DNA from 2 places in the Anaerobacillus sp. ABA4_114 genome. Region 1 is predicted to be linked to the other one. Evidence: predicted binding sites of a transcription regulator. Region 1 holds the regulator's gene; the other holds the start of a gene.
The links. Region 1 encodes LexA, which represses DNA repair genes until DNA is damaged. Its sites were predicted from a motif close to CGAACATATGTTCG; they were not measured.

Region 1 (8,072 bases):
AATCGCTTCCTGTCTTTCATAAGAACGGTAACCAGAGACAGCTTTGATTTGCATATCAGCTTCTTCTGCAGCTGCAAACATTTCTTCAAGCGCCTTTGCTGCTTCGTCTACCATCAGTCTCTTCGGATCACCTTCATTTGCATAAAAAGGGACATTAGGTTCTACAAGGTTTTTCGGAACAAAATCAGCCGGCAAATTTCTGTTTTTGTTAGCCACAACATAGATACTATCAGGATTTGTTACGATTTTTTTGCCATTTTCTTCCGTCACCGTTTCACCCATAGCTGGATAAGCATTTTGTTGTGACTCATCAGGTTCGTTATTCGCACCATTTTGATTCGTATCTTCATTTGAAGAGCTATTTTCTTCGTTCGCTTCACTATTGGTCTTGTTATCTTCGTTTTTTTCTTCTTTATCAGGCTCAGTCTGCTCCGACTTTTCATCATTCATCGTCTGATCACTCTGCTCATTCGATGAACAACCTGCCACAAGAGCGAGCGATAGCCCTGATACGAATACTAGCTTTCTTACCGTCATCTCAACACTTCCTAATAAAATATAGTCTATCTTATCATATCATCATCTAGAATATGCCCGTCAACCAAAACCTCTCCATATAAAAAGCACTCTGTTCCCAGAGTGCCAGTACATTATTTGTTATTATCCATTTGACTATTCATAGCCTTCATCATCTGATTAATCTTCTTCTGAGAAGGTTTTTGCCCCATTTGCATCATCATTACGCGAAGCATATTTTCATTGATAGGGGGATTTTTCTTTAGATAATCCATCATATATTTGCGGGCAATAAAAAAGCCAAGCGCAGCCCCAGCAATTAATGCTAGAACGCCCACAAGCGTATACATCCACCACATGCTGTATTTCCTCCTTATTCTTTCTCTTCCATTAGTGTACTACAACCCTTCCTGATTATACAATAACGTCTACTAAAATAGTAGGGTTTGTTTAAACTAGCTTTTGTTTTTTGAGCGGGTTGAGCCATCCATATCGATTCGATTGATGATCGATGGCAAAGAAAGTAGGAGTGAGCTTTCTTAGCACCTCAAAGAAGATCGTCTCTGCTTCATATGTACCGTTCGAATATACGTTGATTTTCTTTTGGTTTACAAACAGAGAGCCGTCACTTTTCGATTGTAAAATCGTTAAACAATGCCCTCCATTTCGATATTCATAATTCCGGAATCCACCTAATTCTGAAACAAGATATCGATTCACATCTATTACAGGGATAGACTCTGAAATAAATTCAATTTGTTTGTCTAGCAATTCTTTTGCTTCTTTCCGAAGCGTACGTTTTCTTTCATTAAATAGTTGATATAACAGGAGTTCTTTTCCACCATATTGAACGGCTATTTCTTGCTTGATCAAGTGCATCTCATAATGCCTCATATCGATTCCTCCTGTCTACCTTGTATAATAAACATAAGTATAAAGGAAATTCATTAAGATGATTGTCTATACCTGTAGTTCAGTTTCCACTAGTTTTGTCGAAACCAAAAAACCTGTACTATAACATATATGTTATAGTACAGGTTTATGTTATGCCATGCTCGGTAGGTCGCAAAGAACGCCACCGCACTTCGCATCATAATCTAGTTTCATTCGATCAACGAACCATTCATCTCCCGGCTTCACGAAGTAAGTGATTCCCCCAACTTCTTTTTTGAAATCGTCTGTAGCAGGCTTATCAGACATTACTCCTAGTGAAAATCCACCGCTATCTCCACTCCCAGCGTACCTTACAAAAAGTCTTAAACAATCCCCATTATTAAGCTCCATTTCATTCTTGTAAAACTCAGCCGCTGAATCCGTTACAACAAACATCCTATCCATCCTCTCTCTTTGTAATATAACACCTTGTTATAGTACAGTATAACGAATTTTCTAAAAATTGCAACCAAAAAAATAGCCTAATTTTGCGAAATGCAAAATTAGGCTATTTTTACTGAATCGGACCTCTATTTTTTTTACTCTCTTTTAGCTTGTCAGGTGTAACGTCATCGCCCGTCTCATCCACTACCTTAATGGAATGAAGTTGGTTTTCAAAGGAAGAACGAAGACTTTGAAGATATTCTTGACGAAGATCTTTTTGTTCTTTTTTCTCTTGATCTGTTAGTTGAGACTCTTTTGATTTTCTTGAGAGCTCATTAATTCGCTTTATTTTATCCTGTGATAACATACAGAAATAACTCCTTTATAACATCTAATTACTTTTATCCTAACGTAAGTCGTTACCACAGGCAAGTTTATAGCTTCTTCTCCAATTCGTCAACATGCTCCTTGTAGCGCCTATGAACCGTTGCTTTTGATGCTCCATAACCAAACCCTTTTAACGTAGCGGCAATCTCGTGGAACGTTAACCCTCTATCACGTAAATTCACTATTTCTTCGATTGGAACAATCTTTCGTTCCCTTCCCCCGTGCCGTTGGTCACTTAAATTCCGCTGAGGCTTATACCCCTCTCGTACCGCTTTCTCCATTCCTCGCTTTATTTTAAGGTTATGTAGTTTCCTTTGAAACTCCTCAACGATACTTACGATTTCAAGGACCATCGAATCAGCTTCAGATAGCTGTAGCTCACCGTTCTGGTTTACTGTATAAATCGTTCCGCCATACTTATGGATTGCATGAAGCAGGGCGATCTTAGCATTTCCTCTTCCTAATCTTGTTTCATCTTGAATAAGAAGAACGTCTGCTGAGCCTTCTTTCAACAAATCTAAAACTTCTAAGATGCCATTTCGATCAATGTCATATCCACTGTGCTTTTCCTCGATCACTTTATGTACTGTAAAACCAGATTGAGCTGCAAATCTTTGCAGCTCTTCTTTTTGCCTGGCAAGTGATGATTCCTGTGTTTCTTTCTTTGTACTTACCCGACAGTATATGATTGCATTCATTCCTTTTCCTTTACCCCCAGCGCTGTTGCATTTGCCTCAACAGGAATGATAAGTGTATCTCCTGCTACTATTCGATCTGCATCTATTTTGTTCGCTTCTTCCACCCAGCTGATAAAATTACGGTCAGACAGCTCATGTGCATCACGATATTCTTCTGCGATTTCAAGAACAGTATCTCCCCGCTCTAATTCAATTTCAGTATAACGATCATACCCTTCAGCAGCTGCTGCTCTCAATGATACAAACACGAATATTAATACGGCCACAAAAGATATAATGACAAGAAAATCAATTCCAGACAAGCCTCTAGCTTGTTTTCTCATCCCAATCACCCCGAATACGAATATTTGTTCTGGTTTCAGTATAAACAGAACCTCTGTTCGTGTCAACTGAATTTTCGAACTTATGTTTGTATGCGAACAAAAATTCTGGTATACTACTAACAAATAGATAGATTGGAACGAGGTGCCAGAGATATGAAACTATCAAACCGTCAGCAGGATATTCTGGACTTTATTAAAGTCGAAGTGAAACAAAAGGGTTATCCACCCTCCGTTAGAGAAATTGGTGAAGCTGTAGGACTCGCTTCAAGCTCAACTGTCCACGGACACCTTGCAAGACTTGAGAAGAAAGGTTACATCCGACGCGACCCAACGAAACCAAGAGCAATCGAAGTACTCGGACTAGATGAAACGATCGATATTCCTCGTCCAGAAACGGTGAACATTCCGGTCATTGGTAAAGTAACTGCCGGCCAACCGATAACGGCGATCGAAAATGTTGAAGAGTATTTTCCTCTACCAGAACACTTTGTACAAGATGACGAGCACACGTTCATGCTAATCATCGAAGGTGACAGTATGATCGAAGCTGGCATTTATAACGGTGACATGGTAATTGTGAAACAACAGCCTACTGCGAACAACGGAGATATTGTTGTCGCGATGACGGAAGATAGCGAAGCTACGGTTAAGCGATTCTTTAAAGAAAGCAACTACTTCCGCCTACAACCAGAGAATTCATCGATGGAGCCGATCATCCTTGATTCAGTTTCCATTCTAGGTAAAGTCATCGGTGTATTTCGTTCAATCCACTAGAAGCGCAAATTGCGCTTCTTATTTTTTTATTCTAAAAACATGAATCCTTTTTTTATCTCTTATCGTATAATCAGGAAACAGCTAATTATGAAAGGTGGAAAATCATGTTTAAGAAGTTTCTAGCAAGTGTCGGAGTAGGTGCTGCAAAGGTTGATACGCAGTTAGAGAAGGATTATTTCGTTCCGGGGGAAACCGTTAATGGTAAAGTTGTCATCAAGGGTGGTGAAATCGAGCAATCGATCGATGCGATTCATATCTTCCTTATGACAGAAGCTATCCGTGAAGTAGATGATAAAAAAGTAAGAGAAAAAGTGGCGCTAAAGAAATATAAGGTTGCTGATCAGGAGAAGATCTCAGAAGGTGAAACGAAAGAAATCCCGTTTTCCATTCAACTTCCATACGACACGCCAGCTTCACTCGGAAGGCTTCCAGTATGGTTTGAGACAGGGCTAGACATCCCGATGGCGCTTGATCCAAAAGATAGAGACCTTATTCAAGTTTCTCCACATCCACATGTAAAAAAAGTAATCGAAGCATTAGAAAGCTACCTGGGCTTCCATGTGAAAAAGGTGGAAATGGAGCAGTCTCGCTACGGCTATGTTCAAGAGTTCGAATTCACGCCTAGCGGGGAATATCGCGCTTACTTAGATGAACTCGAAGCGATCTTCTTTTTACACGATAACCATTTAGATGTCATGCTTGAAGTCGATCGCCGCGCTCGCGGACTCGGAGGATTGTTTGCAGAAGCTTTGGAAATGGACGAAAGCATTGCAAAAGTGACGTTAACAAACCAAGAGCTGAACGATTCATCTGACGTTATCGCAAGAAAATTACAGCTAAAAATTGATCAATATAAAAAGTAATGTTATAGATTCACAAAAAACTGTCTCGATTGTTTATCGAGACAGTTTTTTGATTACGGAGAGTTCACGTTATTTTAATGGTATTACTACCTTTGTGATATTCCCGACTCTTTCATCGATACCGTTATACAATTCCTTAAGCACTTCCAATGCTCTTTCGTTCGATTCAAACGTTCCTAACGTCTTTTTCCATTCGATGAAGAATCTTCTCTCTATGACCCCTTCGATCATGTTATCTTTTACAGTTATTTCTTTCACATTCACGAAGCTTTCAAGATTTTGAGTCATAACCCATATCATTCTCTTCTACCGCCTTCACATTTCGATGCTTACACTACAACTTTAAAAGAACCGAAACTTTTCTCATATTTAGTACGTACTACAGTTACAAAACTTTGGAGGTGCCTAGTGTAAAATACTGCTAAACTGATTTTAGTCGTAATAGCGAGCTTAGCTTTATGGGATGGAATTAAGTACATCTTCAAATCTTTTACTTAACAGAAAAACAGCTTCTTGTAGCTGTTTTCCTTCCAAATAAACATTTTCTATCAAGAATCACTACTCTTTTAAAGGCTTTGTATAGATTATAGGTGCATCAAAGCCTTCATCATCTACCAATTCAATAAGTGCAATTTCTTCAACTCTTCCTTCAAGTGTTTGAATTCGTTTCATACAATAGTTAAATGCTTCAGAGAGTTTATCGGATGATAAGTTATTTGCCAACGTACAATGCGGTATCCATTGATCAGGTTCATAGTATGGATTGGCATTCGTACTTAACTCACTAAAAAAATCATGGTGATTTGAATGCAGTTCTAATAGTTTTTTTGTATGTGTAGGTGATAGAAATAGGGTTTGATAATTTAAAAAGGATCCAATCGTATTAAATGTAATTTCGAAGCAACCTTTTGCTTCATAAAATGTTTTCATACCTTTAATGAATGCCTCTTTATCTAATTCGTAATAATGTCCCAATGTGAGATGAGGTCTCGCATCTTTCACTTCTTCTGAGTAAAAAGAAATCGAGTTTTGCTTTAGCTCTTCCCATATCGCTTTGATTTCTTGTTCTGTATTCTTATCAAATAACGCTACAACCCAAAACATGAAATTAGCCACCTTTAACAACGTTTATCGTTCACTAAGTCTTCACGCTTTCTTTATGTTCAATAATCATTTCATAATACGTTAAGGTTTGATCACTAAGCTCAAACTCATCTTTACCCCACGTGTCTCGTAAAAAAAGTTCCGCTATCGCACGCTTTCTCATCCCGCCTGCCGCGGCATCTCTTAACGAAATCACACTTTCATAGATAGACGTCATTAAGTTAGTAATACGTTTACAGTGGAGAGTCTGTCGTGCTTCATCCATCTTCTCCAATTGTGCCAATTTCTTCTCTAGTACTGAAATACCACCGTAAACAAGTTCTTTTCTACCTGCTTCTTGTGGAATTTTCTCTAACTCATGCTTCATTTTATCAATAAACATCCGATGGACATTGTGCTTTTTGATCAGCCTAAGCACCTCTAAACCAAGAATATTCGCTGTTCCTTCCCAAACCGTTAATACTTGAGCGTCTCGTAATAGTCTTGGTGTGACGAAGTCTTCTATGTACCCGTTCCCACCGTGCATTTCAATCGCTTCGTGCGCGAATCGAACTGCTTGCTCTGCGGATTCTTTTTTCACAAGAGCGATGAGCAACCGATTTAAGGCTTCGTCCTCTGTCGTCACATGTGATTGTTTATCCATCACACCGTCAAATAGCGAGATTGCAGAAAAAACGCTGCTGAGTTCAACCTCTTGTTTCACCTTTAACTTTACTAAACTTTCTTTTATCATCGGAAAATCTTTTAACTGCTTTCTAAACGCTTCACGCCTGTACGCATACTCCTTTGCTTCAAGAAAAGACCGCTGCATGATTCCTACTGAGGCGATCGCATTGCAAAGCCTTGAGAGGTTCAACGCTTCCATCATATAATAGAATCCCCTGCTCGCATCTCCAACTAGAAAGCCTTTCGACCCTTCAAATACTACTTCAGCTGAAGGGACTGCTCTCACGCCTAGCTTATCTTTCAGCCGCCTTATACTTAAGTCATTCACTTTACCATCTTCTTTTCTCCACGGAACAAGAAAGAGGCTTAATCCCTTCGTTCCCTCTGGGGCACCTTCGAGTCTAGCAAGTACCATCGCTATACCACACGTACCTGCATTACTAGCGAAGTATTTTTCTCCGTAAAGCCTATAATGACCTCCTTCATTAATGGCTTTCGTTTCGTTCGCACCTACATCAGATCCTCCCTGCCGTTCCGTTAAAAATGTCGCTCCTTCATATAACTCGACATCACCAGTAGAAAGGACATGTGGCAGGTATTTCTTCTTGAGCGCTTCATCTCCGTAGTGATCGAGAAGATACGCAGTCGCCATCGTTAATGTGACCGGACAATAAAACCCTGGTTCTGACTGTGACAAAAGGTAGCCTTGCGCGAACGAATAAAGATAGTTCCCTTTCGTACCGAGGTCCGGAATCTCTTTATGTACGTACGCTACGATGCCACGATTATACGTCTCTCTAACCGTTTTCTTGTACCCTTCGTTCACCCACACTTCAGATATATCGTTGCCCATCTTATCGTACTTAATGAGCCTTGGCTGGCCTTCTCGATCTGTATGTACTGCACGTTCATCAATCTCGGTCCCACAACGTTCTCCAAACTCGTGTAACTCTTTCTCAGCCCATTTATAAAAGTTGGGTTCTAAGTACTGCTCCAATACAGATGATAAGTTTGGATCTTCTAGATAAAAATTCATAGCTAGCCCCCTTTTTAATTTTAAATTTTCAGATAGTTTAATTCTACACTAACCTCTAGTTAAGTTCCATAAAATGTTAAGTATAATAAAAAGCTACAGGAGGTCCTGTAGCTTTTTATTTCACTTCATAATGTAGCTGTGCAAACTGACCATATTGCTTAACGGCTGTTAATAACAAATCTTGCTCGATGTCAGATTCCTTGAACAGTGGTATCCCTTTTCCAATAAGAGAAGGAGCGATGGAAATAATAAACCCATCCACTAGTTTTTCTCGCATCAAAGTATGGATAATCTCTCCACCACCGACTAGCCAAATCGTCTTGCCTTCTTGTTTTTTCAGCTCACGTGTGAATGTTGAAATATCTTCGTTAATAAACGATACATGCTC
Region 2 (8,072 bases), on a different contig from region 1:
GTGAGGATCAAATCCATTATCCCTTCTCTTTCATATGAATCGCGGATCGATTTATCGATATGTAATTTAAAGTCCATGGCGTTGATATCTGGTTCAAGTTCGTAAATGCTATTTTTAATTTCTTCCATAATAAAACGACCGGTCTTCTTTCCGTTAATCAATAAGTCTGATTTCGCTGAAGCGCCATCAATCATCACAGCATAATCTTCAGTTACGATAAAACCATCTTCACATTTTTCGGTTGGTGATTCTTTCCCTCTCAAAAACGTCTCCATCACTTTCATTAAATCCCCCCTTTAAATAAATCCTTTGTACGATGAAAATGCATTTAGTCAATTTTTTTAAGTAGTAACCTAGTATGGTAATTGAAATTTATTATGGTTAATTTTTTCTCTAAACCGCACAGTAGTAAGAAACGGTCTAATCAGACTCTCAAAGTCAAAAAGTTTCATTTTTTATATGTAAAAATAATATTTTGTTATTTAAAATGGATAAAAAAGTAGAAAAAGCATTTTTTGATATGTTATCATTGTTTAAAGAAAAATAGTGCTGGATATCGCGTCGGTGAAAATCCAGTTGATCTTGAAAGTGAGTGTCACGCATGACTAAAATGCAGAGAAGATTCGCGCCACCCATCTGGCATTCTGCAATTTTATATATATTCTATCTTGTAATGTTTCAGCTATTGCCCGGTACGATAAAAGAAGTGCATAGTGATCAATTCCATGCCTATTTCATTGCCTTTGCTGGGGCTGCTTTTTTTTTGCAATTGATTTTTTATCTAATTTCTTATAGAGAATACAAGCAGAAGGCGCACCTGGTTATCGAAAGTACGCTTTTAACACCTGAACAACAAGAGATGACAATCCCTCTACTGGAATCAAAGATGGAGGACGAAGGAGAAAACATTAAAAATTGTTTAAAGTTACGTTCCCTCTTAAAAAGCGTGAGGAATGGAGCCCGACTTTATGAATTTGAAGTGATTGCTCTGAACGCTCTTCTATTCGACGACGACAAGAGGTTTTGTGATAAGTACCTATAGAAAACATAGATTGCATTTTGTGAAGTGTATATCTAGAAGTCGGAGGATTATTCTTTTATGGATATCAACGAGACGAAAAGCTATTTAGAAAAAGCTGCAGCTGCGGGAAAGATTGATCATGAAGTTAAAACGATGCTTTTAAATGAGTTTGAAGACCTACACGACACGGTGAAGGAGCTAGAGGATTTGATTGGAGACATGGATCTGCATATGATGTTCGAACTCTTGAGTTCTCCTTCTAGTGTTGACGAAATCATTCGTAAAGGGAAAGGTAGTACAAATAAAAATTAACCAGACTAATGGTCTGCTTGTTTTTAGAGGTGTATTTTGAATGACGAATAAAGAGGCGCTAAATTTAGTGAATTCCATTCATCACAAAGTTATCGAATACGATTGTGATTGCAATGTATGTTGGTTTGTTTACGTTCCGCTCGATCATGAGGTGAAACAAGTGTTGAAACAACTAGGTAAAAACGATAATTGGATTCAACAACATAAAGAGACAGATTTAGAGCGCGAAGGGTTATTCGATTTAACGAAAATAGGATTTGAATATAGTGACTGGTGGGAATCGGATACGGGTTTCTCTTGGATTAATTCAAGTAGCAACAAGAAGAAAACACTATCTCATTAACGACCTTTCTCTATAGAAAGCGGGATGTTTCAAATGGAAAACAAAGATATACGTAAACTTATGGCATTGGGTTATGACGTTCATATTGAATGTAGAGGGAAAGGTAATAAGAATGAATTTACATATGAAGCTACTGCTACTAAGAATATAGAGGAGTATAACCAGGATTCCCTTCTCATTAGTTCCCTGTTAACTGTGAGTGTCACTGGAGAATCAATGGACAAGGTATCTTCGCTAATATACGAACGTGCTATGGAGCGGCTAAGCGGGATGGACCCATTAATTTTTGGAGAATGAGTTCATTAATGCTTGCTGAGTCGCCTTTTATATACAAAGAGTTCTAAAAACATATCCAGTTTAAATCTACTAAAACATTTTGGAGGATGAAAATGTTCAATCTATGTATTCATACAGTGTACGACAAAAGGACAAATAAAGTTGTTTATCAAAGTGATGACAAATGGGATTGTATCCGATTCCTTAAAAGCATTCCAGTTAATGATGAAAATGCAGAGCACTACTACCTGGGCTCTGGCGGTTCATCAAAAGCATCAGCGTAATACTGAAAAAAGCCCAAAACTTGAGGAGCTGAAACTATGCCTGTAAAAAGCATGCAATCGTTGTCTGCTGTAAAAGGGTATTTGTTATTTACCCTTATCAAAGATAATGAGCAAAGAGAAAACATACAGCTTGAGTTTCGTTGTGCTGAGGATATTGAAACGGCTCTAAGATTGTTTCATAAAAAGCAATGGGAAGAGTTATTTAATGAGCGTTACGAACCTTTAGAATTTATGGGTGCTGAGTTTTCTGGAATTCGCATGGTCAATGACGACGAGACTTACATAACAATGGGTGTATATGAGAAAGAGATATTAGGAGTGGCTTCGTTTGATTCCCTCTCACTCAAGGATAAAAACGCGGATAAAATGAGGCGTATTGTGGAGATAGCACAAGAATAATGTTGTTAACGATAACGTTATTTTGAGCCTTAAACAAAGGAGAACAAATTATGAACAACGGAGATTATTACACACACCTTAAAGGTGTAGAATACTTATTTGATTGTATCGCCTTACCAAAGCGACTGATGACTAATTCAGAGTCAAGCAATATCACGTACATTGGTAAAGCGAGGTACCATGAAAACACCCATGACCTAGATCTATTTATGTCTAACAACGTCACTTTTGTTGATTCAGTGTTCCCTCACGTCATATATCAAAGTGAAAAAGACTATAACACCGATAAAATGTGGGCTAGAGAAGTTGATGACTTCTTCGGATACAAAAAGTATGTGGGATCGCACTACGAAAAACGATTTGCCTTAAAAAAGTATGGACGGTTTTCAGAAGCTACTTCTTGATCGGAACATAGAACGGAAATTAGCATAGTAGAGTGATAACGAGAAACAAAAGCACCATTAACTATATGTTAGTGCTGATACGTATATCTGAAATTCTATTTATCTCTATACGATGTAAATTCTCATTCTGGTCAACAATTCTTAAATGGTGTGTTTGGTTATCCCAGTAATGGATTAATCCTGTGACATCTAAGTTTTGACCGCTCTTAGAGTATTGGAGATGTACTAGCGAGGCAAATTCCATAGCCTCTGCAATCGTTTCGTGCAATATAGGCAATTTATCTTCCATTGTGATCATTCAACCTTCCTTCTACTTGATAACCTAACTTAACTTCATAATATCGAACAAACGTTCTTTTTTCAAGATCAAAACTACATTATGAATCTGTTAAGATAATGAAAAACCTTCAGTTAGTAAACTGAAGGTTTTTTGAGTTAATGTCTTATTTACTTGCTGTTTCTTCACGCTCAATTCCTTTAATATGAATCGTGATATCTAAAAGTTCTTTTATTGCTTTAGTACAATCTTCATCACTTTCAGACAAGCCAAGCTCTTCTATTTTCTTGCCGTCTTCATCGTTACTTTCTGCTAGCGTATCACTATGCAGGTACGCAAAATATCGACCTTCAGGATACTCAACAAGGTCAAATGATTCTTGTAAGGAAACAGAAAGACCGGTCATATTAAAAATTTCTTCTTCCATCCATTCTCTAATAGAATACATATCGCCTTCTTTAAGTGTTTCTTTTTCTCTTTTGATAATAAACTCTACGTCTTCCTCGCGGTTATGAAAATTTTCTAGAAATTTCATTGTTTTGTTAGTCATAAATTATCATCCTTTTTATTTTAATTTATTTGAGCTTCTAAATTCTTTGTTAGCTTAATCCATCTTTTCTACTTTAATTATTTTTAGAATGTCATTTGTTAATGCAATATATAGTTGCTGCCCTCCCCACTCGGGTTCCATAATAATGCTATCGTATCCAAGTGTTTCATAAAGGGTAGTTAGTGATTTTTCTATACTCCCGCTCGCATTGCAAACACCAGCTATTAAATCCACATCATTGTCACTACCATCAAATTCTGCGTCGACTGCTCGATCTAGTACATTTTCATATCCTTCATAATTCACATCACCCCAATTGGATAAGTATTCGGTCTCTTTATCTAGTGCTTTTAAGTATGCTTTGAACATTGGTTTGGTAATAGTTTTTGTATCATACCCTAATGGTTTATGATGATTAAATTCTATGGTGTACAGGTAACCTTTTTGTCCATAGCCTTGAGCTATTTTTTGGTTATCCGTAAAGTAAAATCCTTTCCCCTCACTTGTTCCATTAGTTCCTATTTTGTCCAGATCGAACAATTCAAACAGTGATTTTGAACCATGATAAACGATCAATTCCATCATCCTTTTTATGTAATTAGTTGTTTTCTTATCTTTATCTTATAAGTAATTCTGTATTTTAGGGAAAATATTAATACTTCATTTGAAGCTTATAAGCAAAAAAACAGAGTGTAAAAAACTCTGTTTTATTGTTAATCGATAGAAGCTTCAAGTTCTTCTAACTCTTTTAGCTCCTTTTCTATCTTATCAATCTCTTTTAGGTCTTCATCTATTTCGTCTAGATGATTTAACTCCTGCTCTATAGTATCAATTTCATCGATATTTTCTTTAATGGATGTTAACTCCGTTTTTTCAACAGTCTGTTCCGATTCAAGAGTCTTCTTATCTTTTTGTTCTCCATCTTCACTAGAGCAAGCTACCAGAGCCAAAGAGAGCAGTATTGAAAGAAACAGTTTTTTCTTCATCATTTATCCTCTCCAGGCGCATCCATATCAGATAGCTGGCTTTCTTTTTCTTTAAGTGTTTTCTTTATGTAAGAGATTGCTTCCTCGGTCTTCATACCATCAATATTCACGCCTAACCTTTCTGATATGTCACTAATTTTCTTTTGCTTGCGTTCCTCTATCGCCTCTTTAATAGCGGTTCTTTTTTCATCGGTAGAGAGATTTTGCAGTTTAATACCGAGTTTATCGCCTAGTTCAGATAGTCTTTCATCTTTTTTCTTTAGGATCGTTTGGCGAATTTCAGCTTTTGCATCTTCATGAGAAAGACCAGAAATATCGATATTGAATTTCGAAGAAACTCTTTCTAATCGTTTAGTTTTCTTCTCTTCTCTTCCAATTGATATTTAATTGTCTCTCTAGCTTCTTTGTTTGATAAGTTCTTAATATCAATATTTAATTTACTTGCTGCTTCTTTTAGTTTTTCACGGTGTTCCTTTACTATTTTCTCTTTCTTTAGTTTGAGTTCTTCCTTCTTCTCTTTAAACTCTTGTTGCTTAGCTATAAGCTTATTCCTAATTTCATTAGCTCTTTCAGTTCTTTCATTCTTATAAGATTCTATGTTTGATGATTTCTTCTCATCCTCTTTTACTGCTTCTGTTTCCTCTTCATACTTTTCTCTTTGTTCTTCTTCATATTTTTTTATTTCTTCCTCGATCTCTTCAACTTCTTCGTTTTCTATTTCAATCTCATTCTCAATATCTTCTTGATGGTTGCCATTGTATTCTTCCTCTTTCTTATGTTCTTTCTCCTCTTCCTCTATTTCATTATTAACATGATAACTTTCATTATGATGTTCTTTCTCATGTCTCTCTTCACTACTTTCTTGTTCTTCATGTTCGGTATTGCCCTCTTCTACTGAGCCTTCTTGAAGGTTTTTTTGGCTAGTGCTCTCATCATATGATTTTACCGAACCCTCATGATCAACGCTTTCTAATGAATGTTCCAGGTTGCTGTCATTACTGTTTTCTGCATTAGAGAGCGTAGGTGCCGCTAATAACATAAAACTAAATGACAGGGGCATAACGAACGTTTTAAACTTTTTATTCTTGCTCATACTATCACCTCATCTCAAAATTTTAATTGTTATATAAAAGTAATAGCAAAAGTCAACCAAATTTCTTGATTGACCTTTTAAGCTCGATAGTTTATTTGAGGATTTGGATTTGAATGAGGTTTGCATTTGAGAATGCTGCCCTTACTACTTCCCTTACTTCCTTGTTATCTGCGAAGAGTGCATAGTTAATATCTACTGCACCACTCTGCAAGGAATCGCCTAAGTCTACAAGTTCTTGCTGAGTGTACGAGCTAAGTTCTTTTGTCTCTATTATTTGATAAATCTCATTTACCAAATCGTCTACAAGCTTTCTAATTTCCATTGCCAGTGTCTCCTTTAATATCTGTAGTCACAAATTCATAGTAGATTCTTTAATTATAGAGAGGAAATGAGGAAATTCCCATTATTCGCTAACCTAATCTTAGGGAAAAAAGCCTATAAACACATTGTAAATTACCCTTCTCATTATTTAAAATGAGGTATCTAATAATTAGGAGTGAGCTAATGATTTCATTTATCGTAGCAATGGATAGGAACAGAGTGATTGGTAAGGGGAATCAACTCCCTTGGCACCTTCCTGAGGATCTAGCTTTCTTTAAGCGTACAACTAAGGAGCATTCTATTGTCATGGGAAGAAAAACGCATGAGTCGATTGGGCGACCATTGCCTTATCGAAAGAATATTATTTTGACGAGAGATCCTTCTTATGAGTCTGATGGGTGCGAAATCATAAATAACGTTCAGAGCATAAGGGATATGGCTAGCAAAGAGGGTGAAGAGGTTTTCGTAATTGGAGGTTCAGAGGTATTTGACCAATTGTTTTCTGAAGCTGATCGCTTATACATTACGAAAATAGATCATAGCTTTGAAGGTGATACGTATTTCCCTGATTTTTCACACGATGAGTGGAAGCTAATATCAAGTGAAAAAGGGATTAAGAATGAGAAGAACCCATATGATTATTCTTTCAACTTGTATGAGCGCTGCACCTAAGTTACAAAAATAAGAGGGACCTCAAAATGAGATCCCTCTTATTTAGAATGTCGTTTAACTATTAAACGACTGATGGCTTCGTTGGATTAATTAGAGAGCATGTTTCTTAGTCGAGTGACAAAGCTATCTAAGTTTTCCTCTGGTATGCTTCGGAATGTCCTTTGTTTAGTTCCGAACCCTTTCTTCACAGTTAAGTTGACGACGCCACTATCCACAAAAGCTGGAGCTGGGATAATATCAAAATCAACTTCTTTGATGTCTTTATATTTTATTGACTCGATGTCCGCTCCTGGGAAGATGCTATTCTTCATTAGGACTAGGAATAGTTTTTCTTCTCCCATTACTAAGAATCCGTTCTTAGTAAGTTTTGGAGCAGCTGGCATGAAAGAATACATCTTCTCTTCTTTTTTAAGTTCTTTCTTAAGTGCTTTTAGAGCAATTAGATAGAATTGCCTTTCTGTTTTGGGAAACTCCAATAAGATTTTATCCATCTCTTCCATCGTGACTGGGAATTCTATGGTGCCGAATCTTGAATTTAGTTTAGTGAAACCTGACATTTTAGCCAACTCCTTATCTTTTCATTCGTATCTAAGTATACCGCTGCTGTTTCTGTGATGCCACAAAAAGAAAAGTTGAGAAGAGTTGAAAAAGACTGAGCCTTGAGCGCAGTATTTCGTTTCTTATAACGGTTCGCTTACTGTGATTTTTTCAACAGGAGAGAAACCTTTAGTCTTTTTGAAACTCATGTTGTGGTTGAAATTATCCATCGAGTCTGAACAATCAATTAGGTCTAAATTTATTTGGTCTAGTTGTTCTCTATCGATAACAACTGATAAAACTACGTCTTTTTGAAAGAGACCAGTCTGGGAGTTTAAGTTTTCATCAAGAGCGTGAACTACGACTCTGTTTATAGGCAAGAGTGCGAATAAATCTTGGGCAATTCTAAGGGCACAACTACAGACGTAATCTTGAGTTAGCTCATAATAGCGTGATTTAGGCATTTGTTTGGTGGATAGTTTACCAGTCTTCGTTAGTTTCTTTTCCTCTTGTGGAACGACACTGTCTGAATGCACGTCAAAGTTAACTTCTATATATTCGTGATCGGTCGTTGAGAATTCAAATCCACTACCAAAA

Region 2: the regulator LexA is predicted to act here: its motif matches at 3,382-3,395, upstream of ACXAEY_RS22775 (YolD-like family protein).

Annotation. Positions count from the first base shown of each region.
Region 1 covers NZ_JBSWUM010000001.1:2,191,103-2,199,174, forward strand. Annotated here, with positions in the region: gene ACXAEY_RS11090 (M15 family metallopeptidase) at 1-537, opposite strand, end outside; gene ACXAEY_RS11095 (YneF family protein) at 651-875, opposite strand; gene sirA (sporulation inhibitor of replication protein SirA) at 967-1,410, opposite strand; gene ACXAEY_RS11105 (HesB/YadR/YfhF family protein) at 1,561-1,845, opposite strand; gene ACXAEY_RS11110 (DUF896 domain-containing protein) at 1,964-2,200, opposite strand; gene ACXAEY_RS11115 (YneB family resolvase-like protein) at 2,268-2,918, opposite strand; gene yneA (cell division suppressor protein YneA) at 2,915-3,241, opposite strand; gene lexA (transcriptional repressor LexA) at 3,395-4,015, shown strand; gene ACXAEY_RS11130 (sporulation protein) at 4,120-4,878, shown strand; gene ACXAEY_RS11135 (hypothetical protein) at 4,948-5,178, opposite strand; gene ACXAEY_RS11140 (2'-5' RNA ligase family protein) at 5,437-5,982, opposite strand; gene ACXAEY_RS11145 (acyl-CoA dehydrogenase family protein) at 6,017-7,684, opposite strand; gene ACXAEY_RS11150 (dihydrofolate reductase family protein) at 7,800-8,072, opposite strand, start outside.
Region 2 covers NZ_JBSWUM010000002.1:239,453-247,524, forward strand. Annotated here, with positions in the region: gene ACXAEY_RS22735 (hypothetical protein) at 1-284, opposite strand, end outside; gene ACXAEY_RS22740 (hypothetical protein) at 602-1,042, shown strand; gene ACXAEY_RS22745 (hypothetical protein) at 1,100-1,333, shown strand; gene ACXAEY_RS22750 (hypothetical protein) at 1,374-1,676, shown strand; gene ACXAEY_RS22755 (hypothetical protein) at 1,710-1,973, shown strand; gene ACXAEY_RS22760 (hypothetical protein) at 2,066-2,236, shown strand; gene ACXAEY_RS22765 (hypothetical protein) at 2,273-2,635, shown strand; gene ACXAEY_RS22770 (hypothetical protein) at 2,686-3,039, shown strand; gene ACXAEY_RS22775 (YolD-like family protein) at 3,101-3,337, opposite strand; gene ACXAEY_RS22780 (hypothetical protein) at 3,483-3,866, opposite strand; gene ACXAEY_RS22785 (ADP-ribosyltransferase-containing protein) at 3,921-4,442, opposite strand; gene ACXAEY_RS22790 (hypothetical protein) at 4,580-4,852, opposite strand; gene ACXAEY_RS22795 (hypothetical protein) at 5,196-5,945, opposite strand; gene ACXAEY_RS22800 (hypothetical protein) at 6,037-6,267, opposite strand; gene ACXAEY_RS22805 (dihydrofolate reductase) at 6,450-6,938, shown strand; gene ACXAEY_RS22810 (PH domain-containing protein) at 7,025-7,495, opposite strand; gene ACXAEY_RS22815 (DUF4236 domain-containing protein) at 7,619-8,072, opposite strand, start outside.